DNA from 4 places in the Glutamicibacter sp. St.4D3 genome. Region 1 is predicted to be linked to each of the others. Evidence: riboswitches for the same ligand, from Rfam matches in the RefSeq annotation. Region 1 holds a riboswitch; each other region holds the start of a gene.
What was found. Region 1 has a riboswitch for S-adenosylmethionine ahead of AC6I21_RS15150 (flavin reductase family protein). Riboswitches for the same ligand answer to the same signal wherever they lie in the genome.

Region 1 (7,261 bases):
CCGACCCCCGCGTAGAGCTTGCCATCCGGCCCGAAGGCGATCCGCCCGCCATTGTGGATCCCGGCGGAGGGCAGCTCATCGATGACCGTCCGCTGCTGTCCCAGACGCAGCGAGCCGGGCTTACCGTGCAGCGTGAAACGCTGGATCCGGTTGCCGGTGGCTCCGGTCGAATAGGCGTAGAGCTGGTCCGGTTCGGCGAACGCGAGCCCCAGCAGCCCGCCCTCACCGCCCAAGCGCACCCCCGGCACGGTACCCACTGTGCGCTGGCGCCCGGCGGTGTCGACCTCCAGGATCCGGGCGGTGTCCCGTTCACTGACCAGCGTCGTGTCCATGGCCCGGCAGATCGACCACGGGGCCTGCAGGTTCCGGGTGATGACCGAGACCTCCGCGCGGTGCGCGGGGGAGGGCCCGGTGGGCCCGCTGGCGGTGGGGCTGGCGTCGCTTTGCGGGGCGGCCGGCGGGATTGGCACCGGCCCGCTGCAGGCGACCAGCAGCAGGCAAAGGGCGGCCAGCGGGTACCAGCAGTGTCGGCCTCGCATGCTGCCCTCCTCAACCCCGGGGAGCAACAGCGTAGCAAGCCAGGCGCCGGCACGTCAGCCCACCGCGCGCCGGGTTTAGCGCGTGGTGGCCGCGGAGGGCAGCGGCAGGGTGCGCAGCACGTTCTTTTGCACCTTGCCCGTGGAGGTGCGCGGCAAATCCTGCGGGAAAACGATGGTGCGCGGCACCTTGAACCCGGCCAGCTGTTCGCGGGCGTGGGCGATCAGGGCCGCCTCATCCACCTGTGAGCCGCTGGCCCGGATGACGTAGGCGATGGGGCGTTCGCCCCACTTCTCATCCGCGATGCCCACCACCGCCACATCCAGCACCTGCGGGTGGCTGGCCAGCACCTGCTCGACCTCCACGGTGGAAATGTTCTCCCCGCCGGAGATGATGATGTCCTTGGCCCGGTCGCGCAGCTGGATGTAGCCGTCCGGGTGCATCACGCCCAGGTCCCCGGTGTGGAACCAGCCCCCGGCGAAGGCCTGTTCGGTGGCCGGCTCGTCCTTGTAGTAGCCGATCATTACGTTGTTGCCGCGCAGCACGATTTCGCCCATGCTCTGTCCGTCGGCCGGCACGTCGTTCATGTCCAGGTCCACTACGCGGGCGGACTCCGCGGTCACCATGCCCACCCCCTGCCGGGAGAGCTTGGCGGCCCGCTGCTCGGCGTCCAGCTCATCCCAGTGCTGCTGGTACTCGCAGATCGTGTACGGGCCGTAGACCTCGGTCAACCCGTAGACGTGCACCACCTCGATGCCCAGCCGGTGCAGCTTGCCAATGATGGCCGGTGACGGGGGAGCGCCGGCGGTGGTGATGCGCAGCGGCTGGCCCACACGGTGAGCCCGGGGCGCGTCGGCGATGATCGAGCACACGGTTGGTGCCCCGCACAGGTGGGTGGTGCCCAGCTGGTCGATGGCATCCCAGACGGCGTCCTCGCGCACCGCCCGCAGGCACAGGTGGGTGCCGCCGGCGGCGGTTACCGCCCAGGGCGTGCACCAGCCGTTGCAGTGGAACATCGGCAGCGTCCACAGGTAGCGGGTGTGCGCGTCCATTTGCTGGTGGAACGCCTCACCCAGCGCGTTCAGATAGGTGCCGCGGTGTGAATACAGCACCCCCTTGGGCTTGCCGGTGGTCCCGGAGGTGTAGTTCAGGCAGATCGGGGCCCGCTCGTCGCCGACCGCATAGGGCAGGCGGCCGGCGGGGGCGTGGCGCAGCAGGTCCTCCAACACCGCGTCGACCGGCACCTGGGGGCGCGGGCCGGTGTACTGGTCGTCGGTGACCTCGATCAGCGCCTCCAGGCTCGCCACCTCCTGGCGCAGCCGTGCGGTGTTGCCCAGCAGCTCGGTGTCCGCCAACAGCAGCCGGGCCTCGGCGTGCGACAAGATGTACTGCAGCTCGTGGGCGGCCAGGCGGGTGTTCAGGGCAACGAGGATGCCGCCGGCCAGCGGGACCGCGTAGTGGGCGGCCAGCATTTCCGGGGTGTTCGGGGCCAGCACCGCGACCCGGTCGCCCGGGGAAATGCGTTGGGCCAGCACCTGGGCCAGCCGCTGGACGCGCTCCTCGAACTGGGCCCAGGTGTAGCTGCGCGAACCGTGAATCACCGCGGTTTTCTCCGGGTAGACCTCCACGGAGCGTTCCAGGAAGCGCAGGGGAGTCAATTCTGAGTGGTTGGCCAGCAACGATGCCATGGGGGCTCCTCGGGGTCGGTAACTATCCGGCCCCGCACTGTGACGCAGGGCACCTCGCAAGACATCGTGGCATGAAACTGAACCCCAGACAAAGAAACTGCGTGCCATTGCGCTCAACGGCGCCCGCGGGGCGACCAGCGTAGGAGGCGGTGTCCGTTGCTGAGCTGCGCCGGGCGAAATTATCGGCGGCGAGCCTAGCGGAAGGAGGGGGCGGGCGAAACAATATGTCGAAGATTGCGGTATAAGACAGGAAATGTTTGACGTTACGCCGCGACGGGCCATAGTGTCGTAGACAGAATCAAGAGCGTCAGCTGACAAGCCCTGGCTAGCTGGCCGGCAACCCTCTAAACGGTAGTGGGGTGCTCCAGGTGAGGATTCGGTTCCGCGCGCCACCGCGTGGAACAAGTACCGCACACCGAGGCGTAAAACCTTCGAATCCACAGTGCAGCAGCTTGGCCCTGCGGCGCTATGGGCATTCGACCGTCGCCGACCACGGTGGGCCTGATGCTAAGGATACGAATCATGTCATTGAATCAGGATCTCGACCCGTTGACCCTGCGCAAGGTCTTCGCCCAGCACCCCTCGGGCGTCGCGGCGTTGTGCGCCGAAATCGATGGCGTCAAGACCGGAATTGTTGCCTCCTCGTTTACCGTTGGGGTCTCCCTGGATCCGGCGCTGGTGATGTTCGCCGTGCAGAAGACCTCCAACACCTGGCCGAAGCTGCGGCGGGCACAGCGTATCGGGGTCTCGGTGCTCAGCAGCCGCAACGAGGGGGTCTGCGCCCAGATCGCCTCGAAGAAGGGTGACCGCTTCGCCGGGCTGCACACCCACATCACCGAGCAGCAGGCGTTGTTCATCGAGGAATCCACCCTCTGGCTCGATACCTCCATCTACAACGAGGTTGAAGCCGGGGACCACTGGGTCGTCCTGCTGCAGGTGCACGGCCACCAGGCCTCGGCGCACACCCCGTCGATCTTCCATGATTCCGCCTTCCACACCCTCAAGGTGCCGGCCCTGGTCTAATGGCAGGGCGGCATCGATGAATCCCACTGCGTCGTACGTCGCGGTGGGATTCATTACGTTAACCGCTTCAAACCGGGTTGCGTGTCAGGCGCAGTGCACAGTCCCGAGATGAGGCAGGCCGGGGATCTGTGGACGAAGCCCCGCATCCGAGGGACCGTGATGGGTGGTCCTGCGATGAGTAGCGAGTTTTTAGATCTGAAGTAATCCACAAAGCTTTCCACAGCGTTGTGGATTGGGGGTGGATAACCGTGGTTGACGCCTCCACGCCCCCGAATTGTGGGCTTTCCGGCTGTGGAAAAGATCCAAAACCCACAATGCCGCGGAGGAAAACTTAATTTTTATCCACACGTGTGAAAACCTGAAACACCAAGTCAATCAGGTATTAGTTGCGTTTAAGTGGGGAAATCCACAGCGTTCTCCCCAGTTCCTGCACAACCCCTTCCACAGATAGCTGCCGCTTGTCCACAGATCCTGTGGATAAGCGAGTTTACGCCCTTACATAAGAGGCCTACTGTTGGCTCTGGAACTGAAATATCCACAAGTTTTCCCAGCGCCCCCTAACTGTCGGGGTCCGATGGAACGATACGAGGTGGACGGTGAACCGGTCGCCGAGTTCCCGGTGGGTAGAAGGGGATTTGAATGTCTATTGCCAGCGCTGAGCAGGCTTACGAGAACCGCGACTCCGAGGCGGGGCGTACGCCGCCGCAGGACATCGCCGCGGAAATGTCGGTTCTGGGCGGCATGATGCTCTCCAAGGACGCGATCGCCGATGTCATTGAGGTGGTCCGCGGCAACGACTTCTACCGTCCGGCCCATGAATCGATCTATGAGGCCATCATTGATCTCTACGGACGGGGCGAACCGGCTGACGCCGTCACCGTTTCGGACCTGCTGACCAAGCGGGGCGAAATCGTCCGGGTGGGCGGTGCCGCATACCTGCACAACCTCATCCAGTCCGTGCCCACCGCCGCGAACGCCGGTTACTACGCCGAGATCGTGCGCGAACGCGCCGTGCTGCGCCGCCTGGTCGACGCCGGGACCCGGATCGTGCAGATGGGCTACTCCCCGGACGGGGACGTGGACGCCATCGTCAACGAGGCGCAGGCCGAGGTCTACAAGGTTGCGGAGAATCGCTCGAGCGAAGACTATGTCCGGCTCAGCGAGATCATCGAGGGCACCGTCGATGAGATCGAAAATGCGGCCAACGCCGGTGACGGCATTACCGGTGTCCCCACCGGCTTTTACGAGTTTGATGAGTTGACCCAGGGCCTGCAGGGCGGGCAGATGATCATCATCGCCGCGCGTCCGGCCGTGGGCAAGTCGACCTTCGCCCTGGACTTTGCGCGTTCGGCGGCAATCAAGAACAACATGGCCACCGTGTTCTTCTCCCTGGAAATGGGGCGCAATGAAATCGCGATGCGTCTGCTCTCCGCGGAGGCCTCGATCCAGTTGCAGGACCTGCGCAAGGGGTCGGTGGAGGATGCCCAGTGGACCAAGATCGCCACCACCATGGGACGGTTGAATGAGGCTCCGCTATTCATCGACGACTCCCCGAACATGTCGATGATGGAGATCCGCGCCAAGTGCCGCCGCCTGAAGCAGCGCAACGAGCTGAAGATGATCGTGCTGGACTACCTGCAGCTGATGAGCTCGGGCAAGCGCGTTGAATCACGCCAGCAGGAAGTCTCGGAGTTCTCCCGTAACCTGAAGCTGCTAGCCAAGGAGCTCGATGTCCCGCTCATCGCGCTCTCGCAGCTGAACCGTGGTTCGGAACAGCGTACGGACAAGAAGCCGATGGTCTCGGACCTGCGTGAATCCGGCTCGATTGAGCAGGATGCGGACATGGTGATCCTGCTGCACCGCGAGGACGTGTACGACAAGGAAAATCGTCCCGGAGAGGCCGACGTGATTGTGGCCAAGCACCGCAACGGTCCCACCAAGACCATTACCGTCGCCTTCCAGGGCCACTACTCCCGGTTCAGCAACATGCAAAGCGAAGGGTAGGGGCAACCCCTGGCTTGACCCGAGCCACGGTAGGACAAATCCCGAAGGCGCATCCGACTCCAGCCAGAGGGCCGGCAGCCCGCAGGTGAAGACGCAGGTAACGGCAGAGATCAACGCCAAAAGCACCACGGTTGTCTTTAAATCGAGCTACTACACGCCGTTATCGGGGCGGCGAGTCGGCGAAGCAGAGATTGTCCAGAGTCTTGGTCCTCACTGGCACCTGGGCAGGAGCGAGTCCGATTTCTGCATCCACGGGCAGCACGATGCGGCAGACCCGATCGGGGTGATGTCAGGGCCTTGAATGTAGGGCTGTGTTTTTGGGCTGATCCCGCTCAGCCCGGGCATCCAGGCACCGCTATAGTGGGTGCCATGATCCAGAGCCTTCAAGCCCTGCTGTGGGGCACCGTGGCCGGTTCGGCCCTGCTGTTGGGGGCCGGGGCGGCCTGGTGGCTGCGCATTCCGCGGATCTGGGTTTGTGCGATCATGGCCTTCGGCTCAGGGGTGCTGATCAGTGCGCTGAGCTTTGAGCTGGTGTTGGAGGCCTACCAGCAGGGCGGCCTGGCGGCCAGCGTCGCCGGGGTGCTCGCCGGCGCGGGGCTCTACTTCGGCGCCAATCGGCTGCTGGCCTGGCTGACGGCGCGACGCCACGCCAGCACCCCGCGGACCCAGGACTCCTCCGGCACCGCAATCGCCGTCGGGGCGCTGATTGACGGGATTCCCGAATCGGTGGCCCTGGGCCTGGGAGTCGTGGCCGGAGCGGGAATCAACCCCACCATGCTCGCGGCCATCTTCATCTCCAACATCCCCGAGGGACTGGCCAGCACCGCGGACATGAAGCAGGCCCGCCGCCCGGGCCGCGCCGTGCTGGCGCTGTGGGGCGCAATCGCGGTGGCCAGCGGACTGGCCGCCTTCATCGGGGCCATCGCGCTGGCACAGATGCCCGCCGAGGTGCTGGCGTTCGCGACCGCGGTCGCGGCCGGCGGCATCCTGACCATGATCGCGGACACCATGATCCCCGAGGCGTACGCGGTGGACCACGACTACACCGGGCTGCTGGTCACCCTCGGGTTCCTCAGCGCCTTCACCCTGCACGCGCTCGGCGGGTAGGCCGCCGTCCCGGTTAGGCCTTGGGCAGGATCTGCAGGTGGTGCGGGCGCGGCGGGACCACGTCCGGCTCGAACTCCTGGTGCTTGCCCACATACTTCTTGATGTACGGGCAGACCGGGACGATCTTCATCCCGGCCGAGACCGTGTCATCCAGGGCGAAGGCCGCCAGCTTCGAGGCCAGGCCCTGGCCGCTGTACTCTTCATCGACCACGGTGTGGAAGAAGATCCGCTCCACCCCGTTCTCACCCTGGTAGTCGCGGTAGTGGGCGGCGCCGATGTGCTTGCCCGCATCGTCAAGGACGTAGCGGTCGCGTTCGGGCAGTGCCTGCGGGACGATCTGGCTCATGGTGCTCCTTGTGTCGCTGGGTTGTCGGATGATGGAAAATCGGTTGGCCGGTGGCGCTACACCGGCGGGTTTTCGCGCGGACGCAGCCGCACGGTGGGCAGGGTGGGGGCCGGCAGCGCGGCCGGGGTGTCCTTGGGGAAGGGGCCGAAGCGGTCCTCGGAGGCGTCCCCGGGCTCGGCGCCGATCTCCGCCTGGTACTGCTGACGGAAGGCGACCACCTCCTCATGGGTGCGGCCCACGAAGTTCCACCACATCAGGATCTGCTCGTTCAGCGGCTCCCCGCCGATGATGATGACCCGCACCGGGTCCTGCCCGGCCTGGATGCGCAGTTCGCCGGTGCCCCGCCCCAGATAGCCCAGGTCGCGGTGGCCCAGTTCCTGGCCGTTCACGATGGGGGCGCCGGTGTCCACCATGACCCCGTGCTCGTGCCCCTCGGGCACCTCAATGCACAGTGAGGCCCCCGCCTGAAGGGTCAGCTCCGCGCCGGTCAGCGGCGTGTACACGCTCACCGGGGAGGTGGATTCCTGCCCCTCGGCGCGCAGCGTGCCCAGGAACA
Region 2 (7,261 bases), 680 kb from region 1:
GGCCGCGGAGGGGTACAGCGGCACCGTGAGGGGACGGTGCTCGCCGCCGGGACTGTATCCGGCGTGGATCGCTGTGGTGGACTGCTGCGCCATGGCTGGCTCCTTTGCTCGTGCTGGTGCGTACCGGTGGTGGTGCGCGGGGTTAGATCGCGGCCAGCTGGTCGGCGCGCACCTGCCGGGCGGCGGCGACCAGGTTGGCCAGGGAGGCGGTGGTTTCGGCATAGCCGCGGGTCTTCAGCCCGCAGTCCGGGTTCACCCACAGCGCCTGGCGGTCCACCGAATCCAGGGCGGTGCCGATCAGCTCGGCGATCTCCTGCTGGGAGGGCACCCGCGGGGAGTGGATGTCGTACACGCCCGGGCCGATGCCGCGGCGGTAGCCGAAGGACTTCAGGTCCGCGGTCACCTCCATCGCCGAGCGGGCCGCCTCGATGGAGGTCACGTCCGCGCCCAGCGCGTCGATCGCGCCGATCACCTCACCGAACTCCGAATAGCACAGGTGGGTGTGGATCTGGGTGCCGGCCGCCGCCCCGCCGGTGGCCAGGCGGAAGGCGTCCACGCTCCAGCGCAGGTACTCCGGCTGGGCGGCGGCACGCAGCGGCAGCAGTTCACGCAGCGCCGGCTCGTCGACCTGGATGATGCGGATCCCGGCCTGCTGCAGGTCCTGGATCTCATCGCGCAGCGCCAGCGCCACCTGCCGGGCACTGGTTTGCAGCGGCACGTCATCGCGCACGAAGCTCCAGGCCAGGATCGTCACCGGCCCGGTGAGCATGCCCTTGACCGGCTTGTCGGTCAGCGAGGCGGCGTGGGAAATCCAGGGCACGGTGAACGCCGCCGGGCGGGTGACGTCGCCGAAGAGGATCGAGGGTCGGGTGGCGCGTGAACCGTAGGACTGCACCCAGCCGTGCTCGGTGACCGCGAACCCGTCGAGGTTCTCCGCGAAGTACTGCACCATGTCGTTGCGTTCGGCTTCCCCGTGCACCAGCACATCCAGCCCCAGCTCCTCCTGCAGCGCGATGACCCGGGCGATCTCCTGCTCCACGAACCGGTGGTAGCCCCGGTCGTCCAGGGTGCCGGCGGCGTGGGCGGCCCGGGCGGCGCGCACCTCAGCGGTCTGCGGGAAGGAGCCGATGGTGGTGGTGGGCAGCAGCGGCAGCTGCAGGCCCGCGCGCTGCGCCGCGGCGCGCTGCTGCTCATCCGGGCGCTGCAGGTCCTGCTCACCCAGCCCGGCCAGGCGTTCACGCACCGCCGGAACCGTGGTGCCCGGGTAGGCGGCGCGGGCGGCCAGCGCCCGTTCGGTGGCCACCAGTTCGCGGGCGATCGCATCCTCCCCGTGCTCCAGGCCGGTGGCCAGGGTGAGCACCTCGCTGACCTTCTGATCCGCGAACGCCAGCCAGTCGGCCAGCCCCTCGGGCAGGTTCCCCTCCAGTGCCACATCGTGCGGCACGTGCAGCAGCGAGGTGGCGGTGCCCACCGCCAGGTGTCCGCCGGCGGCGGTGACCGCCTGGCGCAGGGCGCGCAGCGCGATCAGCGAGGCGCCCAGGTGGTTGCGCCACACATTGCGGGCATCCACGATCCCGGCCACCACGGTGGTGCCCTGCAGCTGGCCAAGGAATTCGGGCTGCGGGGCCACCCCGCGCACCAGGTCCACCTGCACCGCGTCCACCCCGGCCCGGGCCAGTACCCCCAGGCCCTCACCGGGGCGGGTGAGCTGCCCGGCGGTGCCGTACCCGGTGGTGACCAGCAGCGCCGGGCGCGGGCCGGAGGACAGCTGGCGGTACACGCGTTCGGCCAGGCCGCCGGGCACCGCGTGCCGGGCACCGGCCTCGGTGACCAGGGCCGGCTCATCCAGCTGCACCCAGCCCACCCCGGCGGCGGCCAGCTCGGCCAGCAGCTGGGCGTAGACCTCGACGAGCTCATCGATCCGGTGCAGCGGCGTGAACCCGGAGCGGGCGGCGCCCTCCTCGGCCTTGGCCAGCAGCAGGAAGCTGATCGGGCCGACCAGGGTGGGGCGGATGGTGTGCCCGGCCCGGGCGTGGGCGGTGAAGTTCTCCAGCAGCCCGGCGGGGTTGGCGCGCAGGGTGGTGCGCTCGCCGAGCTCCGGGACCAGGTAGTGGTAGTTGGTGTCGAACCACTTGGTCATTTCCAGTGGGGCGCGCTGCGCGTCACCGCGGGCCAGGGTGAAGGCGTCGGCGGTGCTCAGCGGGGCGCTGAGCACCTCGGCGAAGCGGGAGGGCACCGCCCCGAGCGCCACCAGCGTGTCCAGCACCTGGTCGTAGTAGGCGTGGTCCCCGGGCAGGGAGCCGTTCGCCGGGTCAAGCCCCAGCTGCACCAGGCGTTCCAGGTTCTGCTGCTGCACGGCAAAGGCCCGCTCGTGCAGCTGCTGCTCGGTCAGGGTGCCGGCCCAGTGCGCCTCCAGCGCCTTTTTCAGTTCGCGGCGCCGGCCGATGCGCGGGTAGCCGAGGATGCTGGCCTGCGGGAAGTGCTGCTTGCTCATGGTGTTCTCCTAGTTTTCTGCCGGACCGGGGTGCCCGGCCGGGTCGATGGTTAATTCGGTGGTTCGTCGGTGGAAACGGGCGCCTAGGTCCCGCTGTGGGCGGCCCAGGATTGGGCCAGGGTGCTGCGGGCGCCGGGCAGCTGCAGCTGCTCGATCACGTCCAGGCTGCCGCGGTGGTCGTTGAACGTGTACAGGTGCAGCCCCGGGGCCCCGTCATCGAACGCCGCCCGGGCCAGGTCCACCGCCCAGCGCACCCCGATGCGGTGGCGTTCGGCGTCGCTGGTCGCGCTTTGCAGCGCGTGGGCCAGGATCGGGTCCGGCTGCACCCCGGTCAGCGCCGCCAGCCGGTTCAGCCGGCGCAGCGAATTGAGCGGGATGATGCCGGGGATGATCGGGATGCACACCCCGGCGCGGCGGGCCGCGGCGAGCAGCCCCCGATAGTCCTCGGGCTGGAAGTAGACCTGGGTGATCGCATAGTCCGCCCCGGAGCGCTGCTTGCCCAGCAGCACCTCGATGTCGTGCTCGAAGCTCGGGGACTCGGGGTGGCGGTGCGGGTAGGCGGCCACCCCCACCCCCAGCCGGCCCCCGGCCAGGGAGGCGGCGTGTTCGTCCTCCACCTGGCGGATCAGCTCGATCAGGTAGCGGGCGAACGGGAATTCACCGCGCCAGCCCTGCGGGTCCTGCGGCAGGTCACCGCGTAGCGCCAGCACCCCGCGCACCCCCAGGGCGATGAAGTGGCGGATCAGCACGCGCAGCGACTGCGCCGACTCCCCCACACAGGTCAGGTGCGCCAGCGGGCGCAGCTTGGTCTGGGTGACGAGGTGTTCGATCAGCGCCAGGGACTGGGCGCGGCGGGCCGGGGTGCCCGAATAGGTGACCGAGACGTAGTCCGGGCTGGTGTCGGCCAGCTGCTCGATGCTGTGGTAGACCGACTCGGCCACCTCGCGGTTCACCGGCGGGTAGAGCTCGTAGGACAGGGACGGTGGGGCCACCGAACCGGGCATGTGTTCCTCCTCGTGTCAGCGACGAGGCAGTGCACCGTGACCCGCACCCTGGGGGGTGCGCCCGGCAGCGGCCGGGCCCGGCGCGGCGGCCGGGGCGGATCGGACGGTACTGCTCCATCGTTTCTGGCATTAGCACCTTTCGGTTTCCCGGTGGTTGCTGCGGCGTCGTCGAGCCAGATCTCTTAGCCGCTCTTGATGGGTTGTTGGTGATTCCATCGTTCGCCAGGGCCCGGCGGCGGCGCAAGCACGCCGGGCCGCACCGCGTCATCCGCCGTCCCACCCCGTCATGTGACGCGTGAACGTTAAGATGACGCGATTCTTACGCCCTCAGTGTGACGCGTGGGCGGTGACCGGTTTTCCCCGGGTTGCCGGGGGCGCACCGGGGGCAGGGCCGCTGAAGTGTTGCACCGGGCGGCTTTGTGTGACGCGGTGATGACGCCCCGTGCGGCCCGTGCCAAAGCCCGGCCGATCACATACACTGCGGGAAAGGATGAAAGCCTTCGGCCACTGGGTGCGCCGGCAGGCGCCGCGCAGCACCGCGGCCCCGGGCGCCGCGCAGCACCGCGGCGCCCGGGGCCGCGGACGCAGGGGCCGGACCGGTGCCAAGGAGCCGCAATGTACACCGCAATCCGCCTGTCCTTGACCGTGGTGCTGTGCCTGGTCGCCTCGCTGGTGTTGCCGATGCTGTATTCGCGCCTCCTGCAGCCGCTGCGCCAGCAGGTGCAGTACGGCGGCACGGTCAGCGGCCTGCTGGTGCTGACCGGGGCCTGCCTGCTGGTCTACGGGCTGCTGCTGGCAGTGCAGGGCCGGGTGCTGGAGGAGTTGCCCCGGCGCTGGCCGGCCGCCGGGCTGGTGGTGCTCACCGCCACCGGCTGTGTGCTCTTGAGCTGGTACGGGCAGCTGAGCTGGTTTTTCGGAACCCAGTCCTTCCTGGCCGCGCTGGTGTACATCGGGTTCACCCTCGGTGCACTGCTGCTGCGCCGCCCGGCCCGCCCGCTGGATCGGCGGGCCGGGGCATGAACCCGCACGCTTCCCGGACCGCGGCCGGTGCATCATCTAGGCTGGTGACTACGATGAATGCCAGGCAGAAGACCCACCTAAGCGGCGGGCGCGAGCGCGCCATCAACGAAGCTGCACGCCCCGATGAGGACGAGTTCCGTGTGGACATTGAGCGGATCCGCTTCTCCCCCTACTTTTCCCGGCTCTCCGCGGTCACCCAGGTGATCCCGCAGGCCGGGGCCGGCACCGTGGTGCACAACCGGCTGACCCATTCGCTGAAGGTGTCGGCCGTGGCCCGCTCGATCGCGATCGGGCTGCGCAACTCGGATCCGCGCACCCAACAGCTGGTGGAGGAGCTGGGCGGCTGCGACCCGGTGGTGGTGCAGGCCGCGGCCGCCGCCCACGACCTGGGCCACCCGCCGTTTGGGCACCTGGGTGAGCAGGAGCTGGACCGGGTGGCGCGGCAGAGCCTGGGGCTGCCCGACGGGTTTGAGGGCAACGCCCAGACCTTTCGCATCCTCACCGCCCTGGACAGCTGCGACGCCACCGCCCGCGGGCTGAACCTGACCCGGGCGGTGCGCGCCGGGGTGCTGAAGTACCCGTGGTCGCGCAACGAATGGCTGAACCAGCCGCTGCGCTCCCCGCAGGACCTGCCGCGCGGGGCCGGGAACCATTCGGGGGCCGGGGCGGCGAAGTTCTCCTGCTATGACATCGAGATCGCCGAGATGCACGATGTGCTCTCCGTGTTCCCGCGCATCGCCGCCCACCAGCAGACCCTGGAATGCTCGGTCATGGACATCGCCGACGACATCGCCTATGCCGTGCACGACCTGGATGACTTCTACCGGGCCGGGGTGCTGCAGTACACCACGGTCTCCGCCGAGCTGCGGGCCTGGCTGAACCATTCGCGCTCCCTGGCCGAGATCCCCGAAGGGGAACTGGACCTGCGCCGCCCGGGTCACGCGCTGGAGCGCACCTGGCGCCGGCTGCTGGCCAAGGACCCGTGGGTCGCCTGCCCGGAGGCGTTCCGCGACTCGGTGGAACGGGTGGAACACGACCTGGTGGAGGGGCTGTTGGCGGTGCCGTACAACGGCGGGCTGGAGGCGGACCGGGCGGTCACCGGCTTCACCCGGCGCTGGATTGACCGGCTGCAGGCCTCGATCGCGGTGGAACGCACCCCGGTGGTCCGCAGCGGCCACGTCCGGCTCGCGGACGCTGCCTGGCATGATGTGGTGGTGCTCAAGTTCGTGCACTCGCGCTTCGTGCTGGACCGCTCGGATTTGGCGGTCTACCAGCGCGGGCAGACCCGGATCATCTCCTCGCTGGCCGAGGGGTTCAAGGCCTGGCTGAATGACCCGGACGACGCCTCCCGCGCCCCGCGCCGGCTGCTGGATTCGGTGGAGGCCGCCACCGAGGAGTACTGCCAGCTGCGGGCCATGGAGCCGCAGCGCTTTGGGCCGGCCGGGGACGGAGAGGTCCAGCGCCTGGGCCAGGCCCGGGCGATCGTGGACTACATCGCATCCTTCACCGACGCGCAGGCGGTGTCGGTCAACGCTCTGCTGACCGGAACCTCGGAAGGGATCTGGGAAGTGGGCCGCGGGCTCTAGCACCCGGCCCGGTCGCTGCCGAACGCGCCCAACCTTCAGGCAGCCCCTGTCGGTCACATTGCCTGCGGGGATTGGCGCGGCGGCAGGGCTTGTGCCAAGAATGGTCTGGGGTTGGGTCCAAGCCAGGCCCCTGACTTCTACGACGGGATGAACCTTGGTGTTGCGTGTTCTTGTTCCCTCCAACGAGCTGGCCCGCCGCCTGGATCTGCCCGGGGTCGAGCCGATCGTGTGGCATTTGAACGACACTGCCGCGGATGCCCCGCCCGCGCAGGTGCTGGTGACCGAGCGGCCCCGCAACCCGCAGCACCGTGCCAGGGTCTCGCGCATTCCGGGACTGGAGCATGTGCACCTGATGTCGATCGGCTACGAGTGGGTGCTGGAGCACCTGCCCGCCGGGGTGGGGCTGAGCAACTCGCGCGGGGCCATCGAGGACGCGACCGCCGAGCACTGTCTGGCCCTGGTCCTGGCCGCGCTGCGTGGGGTGGGCACCGCCGTGCACCGCCAGCGTGAACAGCGCTGGGAACCCACCTGGGGCGCCAGCCTGCACGGGGCCCGGGTGCTGTTGCTGGGCTACGGCGGGGTGGGCCAGGAAATCGAGCGACGGCTGCTGCCCTTCAAACCAGCACAACTGCTGCCGGTGGCCCGCACGGCGCGCACCCTGCCCGATGGCACGATTGTCCACGGCGTCGATGAGCTGGATTCGCTGTTGCCGCACGCCGAAGTGGTGATCGTGGCGCTGCCGCACACCGATGACACCCAGCGGCTGGTCAGCCAGGGGTTCCTGGCCCGGATGCGTGACGGGGCGCTGTTGGTGAACATCGGCCGCGGCGCCGTGGTGGACACCCCCGCCCTGTTGGCCGAGCTGGAGGCCGGGCGGTTGCGAGCGGCCCTGGATGTCACCGACCCCGAGCCCTTGCCGGCCGGCCACCGGTTGTGGCAGGCCCCGGGCTGCCTGATCACCGCGCACGTGGGCGGGAACACCCACCGGGTGATGGAGCTGGTCTACGACCTGGCGCTCACCCAGGTCCAGGCGCTGGCGGCCGGGACCGAAGCACGAAACATGATCCGCGCCGCAGCCGCCATCCCCCAGGGCCGGGTCCGCTAGTCCAGCGCGATCGGCCCGTATTCCTCCAGGAAGTGGATCGGGCCCGGGTTCG
Region 3 (7,261 bases), 290 kb from region 1:
GCCGGATCACCAGCACGTTCTCAATGTTGTTCTCCCTGGCCACCGCCGCGTCCGCGTTGTCCTTGACCGGGACGGCGGCGCCGCGGCGAAACTGGCCGTCCGTGGTGACCAGCAGCTTCGCTGCGGTGTCCTCGACCCGGAACTTCAGGGCCGCGGCGGAGAACCCGCCGAAAACCAGGGAGTGGATCGCGCCAATGCGGGCGCAGGCCAGGGTGATGACCACCGTCTCCACCAGCACCGGCAGGTAGATGACCACCCGGTCACCCTTCCCGATCCCCAGTTCGGTCAGCGCGTTCGCGGCCTGGCATACCCGTTCGGCCAGTTCCCGGTAGGTGACGGTCTCCCGGTCCCCGGGTTCCCCCTCGAAGTACAGGGCCACCTTCTCACCGCGGCCGGCCGCCACATGACGGTCCGCGCAGTTCACGGCGGCGTTCAGCGTGCCGCCCAGGTACCAGGAAATCTGCGGGCCGCGTTCGGCGGCGGGGTCGGCGGCAACGATCCGGGAGGTGGTGTGCCATCGGGTGTCCCAGTCCAGCAGGTTCGCCGCTTCATCCCAGAAGCGCTGGCGGGTGGCTTCGTCGGTGCTTTCCTCGGAGGTCAGGTCGATGGTTGTCATCGAAGAAAATCCTTTACACGTGGTCGCGGGCCCTAGGCCCAGCGGGCAATGGCCTTGCGTTCGGCGATGGACAGCAGGGCATCGGTGAGTTTGCCAAAGATCGCCAGCAAGATGATGGTCAGGATCAGGCGGTCAATGCGCCCATTGTTTTGGGAATCGGTGAGCAGGAACCCCAGGCCCATGGAGGCGCCGAGCAGTTCGGCCGCCACCAGGAACAGCCATGCCTGGGCCAGGGCCAGGCGCAGCCCGGAGAAGATGGCGGGAACCACGGCCGGCAGCTGAACGGTGCGCAGCAGGCGCAGGCCCCGGTAGCCAAAGGAGCGGGCCGCCTCCACCAGCTGGGGATCCACGTGGCGCAGCGCCAGGGAGACGGTGGTGAAGACCGGGAAGAAGGCGCCGATGATGATCAGGGTGACCTTGGAGTCCTCACCCATCTTCATCCACAGCACCAGCAGCGGAACCCAGGCCAGTGACGGGACCGCGCGCAGCGCCCCGATGCTCAGGCTCAGCAGGGCATCGGCCAGCTTCGATAGTCCCACCAGGGCACCGAAGACCAGGCCCAGCAGCGAACCGGCGGCAAAGCCCAACAGGACCCGCTGGGCGGAGATGCCTATGTGGGTCCACAGCTCACCGCGCTCCAGCAGGTCAACGGCGGCGGTGATGACGGAGGCCGGGGTGGGCAGCGCATAGGAGGGCACCAGTCCGCTTGTCGTGGCCAACTGCCACGCCACCAGGACCAGGGCGGGGACAACCAGGCCCACTAGCCAGTGCGGGAGCCCCAGCAGTGCGGCGAGCAGTCCGGCGCGCGGGGCATCGGCTTGTGTGGTGGCCGGCTGCTGGTCAACAGGAGCGGTCATCGCCTATTCACCCGCAATCTGTGAGGCATCGGCCTGCCGGGCAAACTGGTCGTCAACCAGGGTGTCCAGTGCGGCGTCCACCTCGGCTTGGCTCTTCACATCGCCGCTGTCGACAAACACCGGCCCAATGTTGCCCAGCACCTGAACGAACTTCTCGTCCGGGACCGCCGCCACGTCGAGGTTGGATCGCTCGGAGATGACCGTGTCGGCGACCTGAGCGTCCAGTCCGGCGACATCGGCCAGGATCTGCGCGGTTTCCTCCGGGTGGCTGCCGGCCCACTGGCGCGCCTTCTCATAGGCGTCAACCACGGTCTGCGCCACTTCCGGGCTGTCCTTGAGGAAGTCCTCGCGGGCGTTGAGCGCCCCATAGGTGTTGAAGTCCAGGTTGCGGTACAGCAGGCGTGCACCGTCCTGTTCGGCGGACGCCATGATCGGGTCCAGTCCGCTCCAGGCATCCACCGAGCCGTTGGCCAAAGCGGTGCGCCCGTCGGCGTGCTGCACGTTCTGCAACGTGATGTCCTTTTCCCCCAATCCCGCCTCCTGCAGGGCCTGCAGCAGGAAGAAGTAGGGGTCGGTGCCCTTGGTGGCCGCGACCTGCTTGCCCTTCAGGTCGGCGACCGAGGAAACCGGTGAATCCTTGCCCACGACCAGTGCTGACCATTCGGGCTGCGAGTACAACGCGATCGTCTTGATCGGGGAACCGTTGGAGCGGGCCAGCAGGGCGGCGGAGCCGGCGGTGGAACCCACGTCGATGGCGTCCGCACGCAGTGCCTCGTTGGCCTTGTTTGACCCGGCCGACTGGATCCATTCGACGCTGATGCCGTCGTCGGCCAGCGCATCCTCCAGCCATCCCTTTTCCTTCAGCACCAGGCTCAGGGGGTTGTAGGTCGCATAGTCGAGGGTCAGGGTCTCACCGGCAGCGGCGTTCTCCCCGGCGCAGCCGCTGAGGCTGCTCGCGGCCAATGCGACGGCGGCGAAGGTGAATGCGCAACGGCGGGACAGGGTGAATTTTGACATGGGAATCCTTAGCGGGTGGGTTCGGCGGCGCACGGGAGTAGGCCCGGACGCAAGGGTGAGGGGTGGACAGGAAGGCGACGCGGCGCGGGGGTTAATGGCCCGACGGGTCGACACCGAGCAGCTGCAGCAGATGCGCGCGCTGGGTGGTGAATCCGGAACCCGTCCGGTTGCGGGGCCTGGGGGAGTTCAGGATCAGGTCCTCGATGACCCCGGCCCCGTTCTGCTTCTGCTCCGCGTTCGGCCGCCGGTGCCCCAGGACAATGACGCGGTCGGCCAGGCTCAGGGCCTCGTCCACGTCATGGGTGACCATCAGCACCGTGGTCGGGAACGAACGGTGGATGTCCAGCAGCAGATCCTGCATTTTCAGGCGGGTCAGGGCATCCAGCGCGCCGAACGGTTCGTCCAGCAGCAGGACCCCGGGGCGCCGTGCCAGGGCGCGGGCCAGTGAAACGCGCTGGGCCATGCCCCCGGAAATCTCGCGTGGACGAAGTTCCGCCGCGTGGGTGAGTTCGGTCAGTTCCAGCAGCTCGGCGATCAGCTCGCGGCCGGCCTGGGCTGTCAGCTGCGGAGACAGGCCCAGGGCGATGTTTTGGCGCACCGTCCGCCACGGCAGCAACCGGGGTTCCTGGAACGCCACCGCACAGCGGTCATCGATTCCCTCCACGGCGTGGCCGCCAATGCGGACCTGGCCGACACTGGGGTGATCCAGGCCGCTGACGGTGCGCAGCAGTGTGGACTTGCCGCAGCCGCTGGCGCCGAGGATGGCCACCACCTGACCGGCGGTGATCTGCAGGTCGATGCCTGACAGGACCGTGCGGGTCTGCCGGCCTGCGGTGAACGAACGCCCCAGGTTGTGGAACTGAACCGATCGGGCAGTGGATGGCGCCACGGGTGTGGGCGACACAAGGACAGTACTCATTGTCATCTCCATCGCTTCTGGCGTTAGCACCGTCCATGCAGGAAGAGGCCTTCTCCCCGTCATGGTGGTTGCTGCGGCGTCAACGAGCCAGATCTCTCGGCCGCTCGGGATGGTTACGCCACCATGTAATCGTCCCGAACGGATGGAAGGCAAATCGTTCGTAATGTGACGAATCTTCGAAGCGTACGTTTCCGGGGCCGGTAATTCTGGTATTTCTTTGATCCCTTGTGGATTCTGCATCATTCTGCCGCTTGACGGGGTCAGGCTGTAACGTCTTGCCCATTCGCGCGATCCGGGCGTTCGACGTCATCTGCGCTTCATGCCCCGAAATATGACGGCCGGCCTTGAGCCGGCTTCGTCACCGCCGGTACAAATGAGATGAACCATCCAGAGCGGCCGAGAGATCTGGCTCCACGACGCCGCAGCAACCACCCCATGCGGGCCGGTGCTACCGCCAGGACCGATGGAAGAATTGAGGCTCTTGCATGTCATTCGGCGAACCCCAACCGGACTTCAACACGCTGTCCGACCCTGCCCAGGCCCCTGCCGGCAACGCCGTGGATCTGGACCAGCATCCCGAGCAGCTGCCCGAGCGGCAGCTGCTGAAGATCACCCCGGGGCCTGGGGCCGACGAACAATATGAACGCCTGGCCGCCACCTTCCGACCGGTCTTCGCGCAAATCGCCGAGGGCGCAGCCCACCGGGACCGGGAGCGCATCCTGCCCTTTGAGCAAGTGGGGCTGCTGAACCGGGAACGCTTCGGGGCCCTGCGCGTCCCGGTGGACCGCGGCGGGTACGGTGCCCGCATGTCCGATGTCTTCCGCCTGCTGATTGAACTGGCCGAAGCCGACTCCCACATCGCCCAGCTCTGGCGTGCCCACCTGGCCTTCGTCGAAGACGTGCTGGCCTTCGAGGACCAGTCGCTGCAGGCCAAATGGCTGGAGCGGATCTCCGCCGGGCACATTGTGGGCAACGCCTACACCGAACGCGGCGGCAACCGGCTGGGCAGTCTGAACACCACGGCCACCGAGCACGAGGGCCGCTGGTTCGTCACCGGGGAGAAGTACTACTGCACCGGGACCATCTTTGCCGACTGGACCATGGTGGCCGTGGCCCACCCGCAGCTGCCCGGTCGGCAGATCGCCGTCGTGGCCACCCAGCATTCCGGGGTGCGGATCCTGGATGACTGGGACGGGTTCGGCCAGCAGCTGACGGGCACCGGCACCACCACGTTCGAGCGGGTCCCGGTGGACAGCTTCATCCCGCAGCATGAGAACGACACCGAATCGGCGATCTTCCAGCTGGTGCTGCTGGCCGTGCAGGCCGGCGTGGCCCGCGCGGCGCTGAATGACCTGCGCTCCTCGGTCCAGCTGCGCACCCGCAGCTTCAGCACCGGCACCGGGGTCCCGGTCCGCCACGAACCGCAGGTCCTGCAGGTCGTGGGGGAGGTCTCGGCCGAGGTATTCGCCATCGAGTCGGTGGTGATGGGCGCGGTGCTGGAGGTCGAGGCCGCCCTGGCCGACGCCAACCTGAGCCCCGCCGAACGCTATGCGGTGTGCGAGTTGGCCGCCAACCGCGCCCAATCGGTCACCCAGCCGCTGACCATCGGGGTGACCAGCAAGCTCTTTGACCCGCTGGGCGCCTCGGCCACCAAGGCCAGCTGCAACATGGACCGGCACTGGCGCAACGCCCGCACCATCGCCACCCACAACCCCGCCATCTACAAATCCCGCATCGTGGGCGACTACGAGATCAACGCGGTGCCCCCGGTGCGGCTGAACGCCACCGGGGACGTCCCCGCCCCGGGTCAGGTCAGCTTCCGCTAGTCCCGCCCGCCACCATCGAATCAAACCCCTGAAAGAAGGACCGCCATGAGCCGCACACCCCGCGAAATCCTGTTCAACGCCTTTGACATGAACTGTGTCGCCCACCAGTCGCCCGGACTCTGGCGCCACCCGCAGGACCAAGCCGCAAGCTACAACACCCTGGGCTACTGGACCCACCTGGCCAAGGTGCTGGAAAAGGGCAAGTTCGACGGGCTGTTCATCGCCGATGTGCTGGGCACCTATGACGTCTACAACGGCACCAACGAATCCCCGCTGCGCACCGGTGCCCAGGCCCCGGTCAACGACCCGATCCTGCTGGTCTCCGCCATGGCCGCGGTCACCGAGAACCTCGGCTTCGGCATCACCGCGGGCACCGCCTACGAGCACCCGTACCCGTTCGCCCGCCGCCTGGCCACCCTGGACCACCTCACCGGGGGCCGGGTCGGCTGGAACGTGGTCACCGGCTACCTGCCCTCCGCCGCGCGCAACATGGGCCAGGAAGACCAGATGGAGCACGACGAACGCTACGACCACGCCGATGAGTACCTGGAAGTGGTGTACAAGCTGCTGGAGGGCTCCTGGGAAGATGACGCGGTCAAGGCCGACAAGGTCAGCGGCATCTACACCAACCCGGAGCAGGTGCACCCGATCAACCATGAGGGCAAGTACTTCAAGGTTCCGGGCATCGCCATCACCGAACCGAGCACCCAGCGCACCCCGGTGATCTACCAGGCCGGGGCCTCCAGCCGCGGGGTGAAGTTCGCGGCCGAGAACGCCGAGGCCGTCTTCGTCACCTCGCCGACCCGGGAAATGCTCAAGGCCACCGTCACCAAGATCCGTGACGCCGCCGAGGCCGCCGGCCGGGACCGCTACGACATCAAGATCTTCGCCATGCAGACCATCATCACCGGCCAGGACTCGGCCACCGCGCAGGCGAAGTACGAGGACTACAAGTCCTACGCTGACGTCGAGGGGGCACTGGTGCTGATCTCCGGGTGGATGGGGGTGGACCTCTCGGCCTACGACCCGGACGACGTGATCGGCTCGAACGTGAAGTCCAACGCGATCCAGTCTTCCGTGGAGACCTTCCAGAAGGCCAGCGGCGACGAGGGCTCACCGTGGACCATCCGGCAGCTGGCCGAGTGGGTCGGCGTGGGCGGTTTCGGCCCGATCACCGTCGGTTCGGGCGCCGAGGTGGCCGAGAAGCTGATCGACTGGGTGGACTACACCGACGTGGACGGGTTCAACCTCGCCTACGCGATCACCCCGGGAACCTTTGAGGACATCGTCGAGTATGTGGTTCCCGAACTGCAGGCCCGCGGCGCCTACAAGACCGAGTATGCCGAAGGCTCGCTGCGCAACAAGCTCTTCGGTGCCGGCGACCGGGTCAAGGACACCCACCGCGCCGCCCAGTACAAGATCGCCAACCGCCTGGCTGCCGCCCGCTAGCGGCCAGCGGTGAACAGGGCGGCGCGGCCGCGGAAAAACCCGTCACTGGTCTTTCCGCGGCCGCGCCGCCTTCGGTGTGGATGCGCGGGAGCTACTTGTGCTTCTTGTGTCCCTTCAGCTGCTTCACCACCATCGCCGAGCCGCCCCCGCGCCGGGTCGGTTCGGCCGCGGCGGTCAGCTTGCCCCGCGGGCCGATCTCCACGGCCGCCACCGCACCGATCTCCGCCTGCGGGGTAAAGGAATCCCCGGACGGCACGAACTGGTGGCCGAAGGGCTCCAGCATCCGGGCATCATCGGCAATGAACTCCGGTTCGGCGGTGACCGCGGTAGTGTTGCGCTGTGAGGCGCGCGGCGCGGCAATCGCCTCGGGAAGCTCCATGCCCAGATCCACGCGGTTGACCAGGGTCTGCAGCACCGTGGTGATGATCGTCGAGCCGCCCGGGGAGCCAACCGCCAGCACCGGCTTGCGGTCCTTGAGCACAATGGTCGGCGCCATGGAGGAGCGCGGCCGCTTGCCCGGCTCGATGCGGTTCGGGTCGGCCGGATCGTAGACGGTGGAGAAGTCGGTCAACTCGTT
Region 4 (7,261 bases), 280 kb from region 1:
TGGCGCACTCCTCGGGTCGGTGATTTGTCTATCGTCACCGATCCGATTGATATTTGTCAATCACTATTTGCCGGGCCCGCCGCCCCGCCTGGCCGCAGCCTGCCGTGGCGGGGGCAGCGGGCAAGCGCTAGGCCAGCAGCTGGCGTTTGGAGGAGATCACCCCGGTGTTGAACCCGGCCAGGCGCAGCCCGCCGTGGAAGCGGGCGTGTTCGATCTTCACGCAGCGGTCCATGACCACATTCAGCCCTGCGGCCTCGGCGCGCTCAGCCACCTCCTCGTGCCAGGAACCCAGCTGCAGCCACAGGGTCTTGGCCCCCACGGCCAGGGCCTCGTCCAGCACCCCGGGCAGGTCATCATGCTTGCGGAAGACCTCGACCAGGTCGGGGGTCTCGGGCAGGTCCGCCAGCGACTTGTAGACCGGTTGGCCCAGGATCTCGTCCACCACCGGGTTGATGAAGTACACCCGGTAGTTTGAGGAGGACAGCAGGTAGGTGGCCACGAAGTAGCTGGCCCGAGAGGGCTTGTTCGAGGCCCCCACGATCGCGATCGAGGTGGTCTCGCGCAGGATCTGGAGGCGCTGCGCGGCGCTGGGGCCCTGCCAGGTGCGTAGTGCGGTGCTCATTAGTTCGCTCCCTTCCCGGCCGGCACGGCGCAGGCCGCCGCGTCATAGGACGGCATCTCGAATTGGTGCTCCGGCTCCGGCTGCTGGGCGGCGCTCAGTGCCTGGTCCAGGTCCCAGATGATGTCCTCGACATCCTCCAGGCCCACCGACAGGCGGATCAGGTCCTGCGGCACCCCGGCCGCCTGCAGCTGCTCCTCGCTCAGCTGCTGGTGGGTGGTGGACCCCGGGTGCAGCACCAGGGTGCGTGCATCACCGATGTTTGCCAGGTGGCTGGCCAGCTGCAGGGCCTGGATGAACTTGGCCCCGGCCTGCCGGCCGCCCTTGATTCCGAAGCTGAAGACCGAACCCACACCCAGCGGCAGCAGCTTGCGCGCCTGCTCGTGCTGGGGATGGGAGGCCAGGCCCGCATAGTTCACATAGCTGACCCGGTCATCGGCCTCCAGCCACTGGGCGACCTGCTGGGCGTTGGCCAGGTGTGCGTCCATCCGCTGGGCCAGGGTCTCCACGCCCTGCAGCAGCTGGAACGCGGACTGCGCCGGCAGGGAGGGGCCGAAATCGCGCAGCTGCTCACTGCGCAGCTTGGTCAAAAACCCGTACTCCCCGAAGTTGCCCCACCAGGAGACGTTCCCATAGCTGGGTACCGGCTCGGTCATGGTGGGGAACTTCCCGTTGCCCCAGTTGAAGGTGCCCGATTCGATGACCACCCCGCCCAGGGTGGTGCCGTGGCCGCCAATGAACTTGGTCGCCGAATGGATCACGATGTCCGCGCCGTGCTCGATCGGACGCAACAGGTAGGGCGGGGTCAGCGTCGAATCGACCACCAGCGGAATGTCGTGGCGGTGCGCCACCGCCGCCAGCCCGGCCAGGTCGGCAATGTCCCCGGAGGGGTTGGCAACCACCTCGGTGTACACCGCCTTGGTGTTCGACCCGATCGCGGCCTCGAAATCGGCCGGGTCGTTGGAGTCGATGAAGGTGGTCTGAATGCCAAAGCGGCGCAGTGAGACATCCAGCTGGGTGATGGTCCCGCCGTAGAGCTTCGCAGAGGCGACAATGTGGTCTCCGGCCTGGGCCAGCGCGGCAAAGGTGATGAACTCCGCCGCCATGCCCGAACCGGTGGCCACCGCGCCGATCCCGCCCTCCAGGGAGGCCATGCGCTCCTCGAAGGCGGCCACTGTCGGGTTGCCGATGCGGGAGTAGATGTTCCCGTACTTCTGCAGCGCAAACAGGTTCGCCGCATCATCGGTGTCCTTGAATACGAAGGACGTGCTTTGGTAGATCGGCACCGCGCGGGCGCCGTGTTCGGCATCGGGGGTTCCGCCGGCGTGCAGGGCACGGGTGCGGAATCCAAACTTGTGGTCGGCCATGGTGGCGTGACTCCTTATCGGCTCGTCTTCCGGCCCACCGCGGCATTGGCCGGGAGGGCCATCAAGGCAATATCCCGGAATCAATGTCTGTCTTCACTGCACTGGCCCTACGGCCGAAGACAGCTCCATCGTTTCTGGCGGTAGCACCGTATCCACCGGCTGTGGCAGGTTGCTGCGGCGTCATCGAACCAGATCTCTCGGCCGCTCGGGATGGTTACCCCCAGTGTCTCAACATGTGTGAATGTGACCCAAGTTGTGCGTCGAAAGATTGCGCGGCGCGTCACAGGCCCCATCCGGCCATCCGCACCCCGGGGGATTCAGCGCCACCGGCAGTACTGGCTAGACTCAAGAAGTATGAATGGTGCACTGGCTTTGGTTCGACACGGACAAACCGACTGGAACCTGGCAGGCAGGCTGCAGGGGCAGACGGACATCCCGCTCAACGCGACCGGGCGGGAACAGGCGCGCGCGGTCGGCGCCCGGCTGGCCGATGAGGGCTGGGATGTGGTCCTGGCCTCCCCGCTGGGCCGCGCCCAGGAAAGCGCGCAGATCATTGCCAAGACCCTTGGGGCCCGCACCGGCCCGCCGGTGCCGGAACTGGTGGAGCGCGGATTCGGGCCACTGGAGGGGCAGTGCCGCTCGGAGCTGGATGAGGACCTGGTGCAGGAGCTGATGGAGCAGGCCGAACCTCGTTCGGCCGTGCTGCGCCGGGCAGTGCCGGCCCTGCTCCAGCTGGCCGCCACCCACCCCCAGCAGCGCATCCTGTGTGTCAGCCACGGGGCGACCATGCGCATCATCCGCGACACCCTGCTCGGACGCCGCCTGCCCCAGGGCGTGGAGAACGGGGAAGTGGTGCCCCTGGACCTGGGCGAACTGCGCGAACTGGAACTGGCCCTGCGCGACGGTGACCCGGTCGTGGTCTAGGAACAGGGCCAGCCGCCACCGCCCGGTGGGTGGTCGCAGGAAATCCGGTCAAAGACCTCACGAAAAGCTGTCCCGCCACGTTTACATGGTGAGAGCCAATCACCAGGAGCACCATGAAGCAGCCATTCGAACAGATCGTGCAGGCCCACGGACTGAGCGTGTTGCGCGTGTGCCGCTCCCTGCTGGATGAACACCGCGCCAAGGACGCCTGGTCGGAAACCTTCCTGGCCGCCCTGCGGGCCTACCCGCAACTGGATCCGGAGGCCAACGTCCAGGCTTGGCTGGTGCGCATCGCCCACCGCAAGGCCATCGATGAGCTGCGCCGCCACCGCGGCGAGGATCTGGAGACCGACCCCGTCGCACACGCCCACTCGACGGAGGCCGGGCCAGAAGGCCGGGCCGAAAACCTGGAGCTGTGGCAGCTGGTCAAGCAGTTGCCGGAAAAACAACGCTTGGTCGTTGCGTACCGCTATTTGGGTGGATTGGACTACCGGCAGATCTCCCAGATTCTTTCCGGAACCCCGGAAGCAGCGCGGCGCGCCGCCGCCGACGGGATCAGCAATCTGCGACGCCGAATGGACGCCGGATCAGCAACTGGAGGAAAACCATGAGTCAGCTTGATGGCACCGCCCCGCTGAACACCCCGCCGACCGCCGCTGAGCAGCGCCTCCTGGCCAGCCTGCACGACCGGCTGGAGCAGGCCGCCCACCGGGAGCACCTTACCGATGCGGTGTACCGGATCGTGCAGTCGCCCCTGGGTCCACTGTTGGTGGCCGCCACGGAGGCCGGGCTGGTGCGGGTGGCCTTCGCCTCGGAGGAGCACGAGCGCGTGCTGGAACAGCTCAGCGAAAGCCTGGGTGCCCGGATCCTGCGCTCGCCGGGCGCATTGGACACCGCGGCCCGGCAGCTGGAGGAGTACTTCAGCGGCCACCGCACCAGCTTCACCCTGCCGCTGGATCTGCGGCTCTCCACCGAATTCCGGCGCCGGGTCCAGCTGGAACTGGGCCACATCGGTTACGGACACACCCTGAGCTACCGGCAAATGGCCGAACGCATCGGAAAGCCTGCGGCCGTACGGGCCGTGGGGTCGGCCTGCGCCACCAACCCGCTGCCCATTGTGCTGCCCTGCCACCGGGTGCTGCGTACCGATGGTTCGCTGGGCGGCTACCTGGGCGGGCTGCAGGCCAAGCGGATCCTGCTGCAGCTGGAAAACCCGAACGGCGCGCGGCAACCCTCCACCCTGTTCTAGCTCCCCATGCGACGCCCGGGGTGCCGGCGCTTGCGTGGGAGGGCGACCGCCGATTCCACGTGAAACAACCTTGAGAGGCTGATAGCGTCACCGACGTGGTGTGATAGAGGTTTGGCGCCACTACGAGAGAATGTTCGACAAACGATTTCGTTTGCCATCCGACCCTGTTGTCCTCCCGCGAGGATCGGGGGTACGGACCGGATCAGGCATCGATGACCAGGTCCGTGCTCGCGGTGGAGCAACAGGGCAGGAATTTTCCGGCTTCGATTTCCCGGGCCCGGATCCCGCCCTGGTGGTTCATGTCCACCTCACCGGAGAGCTTGATGACCTTGCAGGAGCCGCACATGCCCTCCTGGCAGTTGGCCCCGATGCGCACCCCGGCCTGTTTGGCGACCGGCAAAATCCGCTGGTCGGGGTCGATGCGCACCTTCAGGCCGGACTTGAGGAAGGACATGGTCAAACTGCCTTCCCCGACGGTGGCAAACTCCTGGGGGTCCGTGGGCGGTGTGCCGCCAAGGTCCGGTGGCGGCCCGGGCGCCGCATCCGATGCGGAACCACGCCCGCCCTCCTCCGTGGGCAGGGCGCCGGGCGGGTTTCCCGGCGGCGTGGCTGGCGCCGGGTCGTACAGGCTTAGGTTCTGCTGTTCGAATTGGGATTCGGGCGCCTCGGCCATTTCCCCGGCCAGGTCCTCGGCATATGCCAACTCCTGCTGGTATTCCAGGCGGGTCTGCCGGCCCCCCGAGAAGAACTCCATGTGGATGGAGGTGTCGTCAACCCCCACCTCCAGCAGCAATTGGGCCGCGTTGTTCAGGTACCCCTCTGGGCCGCACGCATAGACGTGGCGGCCGTTCGCGTCCGGGGCCACCTGCTCAATCATGTGGCAGGTCAGCCGTCCCAGCATCCATTCCCAGTCCCCGGGCACGGAGCGGTCCCCCAGGGAGTAGTACACCGTGATGCGTTCATCGACCGCCGCAATGTACTCCAGTTCCTTGGCGAATCCGAACCCGCCGGGTTCGGCTCCGTGGTACAGCACCACGACGTCGGCCTGGCCGGGCAGGGCGTGGATGGTGCGCACCATGGAGATGATCGGGGTGATGCCCGCCCCGGCGGCCAGGAAGAGAAAGCGCGCGCGGCGCTCGGCGTCGGGCAGGTGGAAGGCGCCAATCGGGCCGAGCATCTCTAGCACGGTGCCCGGGCGCACGTGCCGGTGCACCCACGGGGAGACCAGACCCTGTTCCTCGCGCTTGACGGTGATGTTAAAGGTCCATGGTTCGGTGGGCGCACTGCAAATCGAATAGTTCCGGTCGACCGGTTCCTGGCCTTCCCCGTGAACGGGAAAGGCGATGTTCAGGTACTGGCCGGAGCGGAACGCCAGCGGGGCCCCGTCGGTGCGGCGGAAGACGAAGGTCATCATGCCCCCGGCCTCGGGGATCGTTTCCACGCATTCGGCGCTGAATTCCTGCGGGTGCCATGGGCTCAGGGCGCGGGCGGCACCGGCGGCCTGGTTCGTGGCCCGCAGCATCCGGTTCCAGGGCATCTCCAGGCCGCGGATGCGCTGGATGCCGGAGGCGCGGATGCTCGTGGTGGTGACCGTCATGCCAGATGCTCCCGCATCCGCTGCACGTACCAGTTGATGAACGCCTCCACCTGGTACTCGCTTTTCATGTAGGGCCCGGGCTCGTAGGCGGGACTGGCGGCACCGGCCTGGCACAACTCCACGAAGGCCTTGTCCTGCAGGTTGGTCTGCTTCCAGGTGTGCGTCAGGGACTCCACCTCGTAATCCACCCCGGCCTGCGCGTCGTCGGCCACCAGCCAGGTGGTGCGCACCAGGGTCTGGTGTTCGTTGATGGGGAAGACCGCAAAGGTGATGACGTGGTCAGCAAGCAGGTGGAACCAGCTGTTGGGCTGAATGTGCAGCGAGCAGCGGCCGAGGCGGAAATCTGGGAGGTCGCCGAGCAGTTTCTTGGACAGCCGGCGCCCGGTGGGCGAGAAGGATTCGCCCTGTCCGTCCAACGGTTCGCGCGAGACGCGGAACCCGGCCACCCGGGTATCCAACTCCTCGATGACCGCATAGGGCAGCCCATAGCGTCGGCAGCGTTCCTCCAGTGCGCCCTGCGCCTGTTGGTTCCGGTCCCAGACCTCGACCAGGTGCGGCGGCACCGTGCTCTCATTCAGGCCCCAGGTGGGGAAGAGCGCGCAGGCCAGCTCCGGGTGGCCATCGCAGTGGTAGCACTCGCGGTTGTTCTCCATCACCAGTTTCCAGTTGCCCTGCTCAACAATGTTCTGCTGGTAGGCCACCTTGGTGCGGGACAGGTCATGGGGCGCGAGGTAGGGCTCGAAGACGGCCGCGGCCCGGTCAAAGTCCTCGGGCGGCTCGGGGGACAGGCAGACGAAGATCAGTCCGGCATAAACCCTGCTGTGTGCCCGTTTCAGCGCGAAACAGCCCTTGTCGAAATCCACTTCCCCGGGGGCCGAGGCGTGAATCAGTTCCCCGTCCTGGGAGTAGGTCCAGGAATGGTAGCCGCACACCAGGTTGCCGGTCGAGCCGGAGGCCTCGGTCAGCACCCGCGCGCCGCGGTGTCGGCACACGTTGTGCAGGACGTTGATTTGCCCGTCGTCCTTGCGCAGGATGATCAGCGAGCTGGGGCCGAAGTCCACGGTGATGTAGTCCCCGGGCTCCGGGATTTCCGCGACACTGGCGGCGTAGAGCCACTGGGTGCCGAAGATCCCCTCCATGTCCAGGGCGAAGAGGGCCGGGTCGGTGTAGAACGGCGCATTGAGCGAATACCCCGAGCGGCGCCGGGCGAAGAGCTGGCGTATTTCCTCCAGCTGCCCGGCCGGCAGGGCGGTGGCAAGGCTGCCGCGGGCCGTGCGCGGCGCATTCATCGAAACAGACATGGGCGGTTCCTTGGAAGGGGGGCGGAAGGGGAGCCTGTCAGCGGCCGCGGTGTCGCGGGGACCGCAACGTGAACGGATGTTGTACCGATCACATTAGATGCTGTGAAAGTGCAATAAAAGCGCAAAAAACTGCCGATCATCGTGCACAATATCCGCATGATCGATGCCCGTCTCCACACGCTGCGCGTGTTCGCCACCTGCGGC

Region 2: linked by a shared signal. The riboswitch ahead of AC6I21_RS02925 (methylenetetrahydrofolate reductase) and the one ahead of AC6I21_RS15150 (flavin reductase family protein) in region 1 are both predicted to bind S-adenosylmethionine.
Region 3: linked by a shared signal. The riboswitch ahead of AC6I21_RS01215 (acyl-CoA dehydrogenase family protein) and the one ahead of AC6I21_RS15150 (flavin reductase family protein) in region 1 are both predicted to bind S-adenosylmethionine.
Region 4: linked by a shared signal. The riboswitch ahead of AC6I21_RS01150 (O-acetylhomoserine aminocarboxypropyltransferase/cysteine synthase family protein) and the one ahead of AC6I21_RS15150 (flavin reductase family protein) in region 1 are both predicted to bind S-adenosylmethionine.

What each region holds. Positions count from the first base shown of each region.
Region 1 is NZ_AP039380.1:3,292,240-3,299,500, reverse strand. Features, by position in the region: gene AC6I21_RS15160 (PQQ-dependent sugar dehydrogenase) at 1-539, opposite strand, end outside; gene AC6I21_RS15155 (acyl--CoA ligase family protein) at 615-2,225, opposite strand; SAM riboswitch class IV at 2,522-2,639, shown strand; gene AC6I21_RS15150 (flavin reductase family protein) at 2,748-3,248, shown strand; gene dnaB (replicative DNA helicase) at 3,888-5,252, shown strand; gene AC6I21_RS15140 (ZIP family metal transporter) at 5,622-6,359, shown strand; gene AC6I21_RS15135 (GNAT family N-acetyltransferase) at 6,373-6,705, opposite strand; gene AC6I21_RS15130 (pirin family protein) at 6,762-7,261, opposite strand, start outside.
Region 2 is NZ_AP039380.1:623,665-630,925, reverse strand. Features, by position in the region: gene AC6I21_RS02935 (O-acetylhomoserine aminocarboxypropyltransferase/cysteine synthase family protein) at 1-93, opposite strand, end outside; gene metE (5-methyltetrahydropteroyltriglutamate--homocysteine S-methyltransferase) at 143-2,494, opposite strand; gene AC6I21_RS02925 (methylenetetrahydrofolate reductase) at 2,578-3,498, opposite strand; SAM riboswitch class I at 3,610-3,700, opposite strand; gene AC6I21_RS02920 (hypothetical protein) at 4,114-4,518, shown strand; gene AC6I21_RS02915 (deoxyguanosinetriphosphate triphosphohydrolase family protein) at 4,572-6,104, shown strand; gene AC6I21_RS02910 (2-hydroxyacid dehydrogenase) at 6,262-7,209, shown strand; gene AC6I21_RS02905 (flavin monoamine oxidase family protein) at 7,206-7,261, opposite strand, start outside.
Region 3 is NZ_AP039380.1:240,075-247,335, forward strand. Features, by position in the region: gene acs (acetate--CoA ligase) at 1-616, opposite strand, end outside; gene AC6I21_RS01200 (ABC transporter permease) at 649-1,473, opposite strand; gene AC6I21_RS01205 (aliphatic sulfonate ABC transporter substrate-binding protein) at 1,477-2,490, opposite strand; gene AC6I21_RS01210 (ABC transporter ATP-binding protein) at 2,582-3,409, opposite strand; SAM riboswitch class I at 3,415-3,525, opposite strand; SAM riboswitch class I at 3,790-3,879, shown strand; gene AC6I21_RS01215 (acyl-CoA dehydrogenase family protein) at 3,895-5,235, shown strand; gene AC6I21_RS01220 (LLM class flavin-dependent oxidoreductase) at 5,281-6,684, shown strand; gene ggt (gamma-glutamyltransferase) at 6,776-7,261, opposite strand, start outside.
Region 4 is NZ_AP039380.1:226,797-234,057, forward strand. Features, by position in the region: gene AC6I21_RS01140 (MFS transporter) at 1-1, opposite strand, end outside; gene AC6I21_RS01145 (CoA-binding protein) at 128-622, opposite strand; gene AC6I21_RS01150 (O-acetylhomoserine aminocarboxypropyltransferase/cysteine synthase family protein) at 622-1,986, opposite strand; SAM riboswitch class I at 2,109-2,203, opposite strand; gene AC6I21_RS01155 (histidine phosphatase family protein) at 2,341-2,910, shown strand; gene AC6I21_RS01160 (RNA polymerase sigma factor) at 3,024-3,521, shown strand; gene AC6I21_RS01165 (methylated-DNA--[protein]-cysteine S-methyltransferase) at 3,518-4,159, shown strand; gene AC6I21_RS01170 (flavin reductase family protein) at 4,362-5,756, opposite strand; gene AC6I21_RS01175 (aromatic ring-hydroxylating oxygenase subunit alpha) at 5,753-7,057, opposite strand; gene AC6I21_RS01180 (LysR family transcriptional regulator) at 7,214-7,261, shown strand, end outside.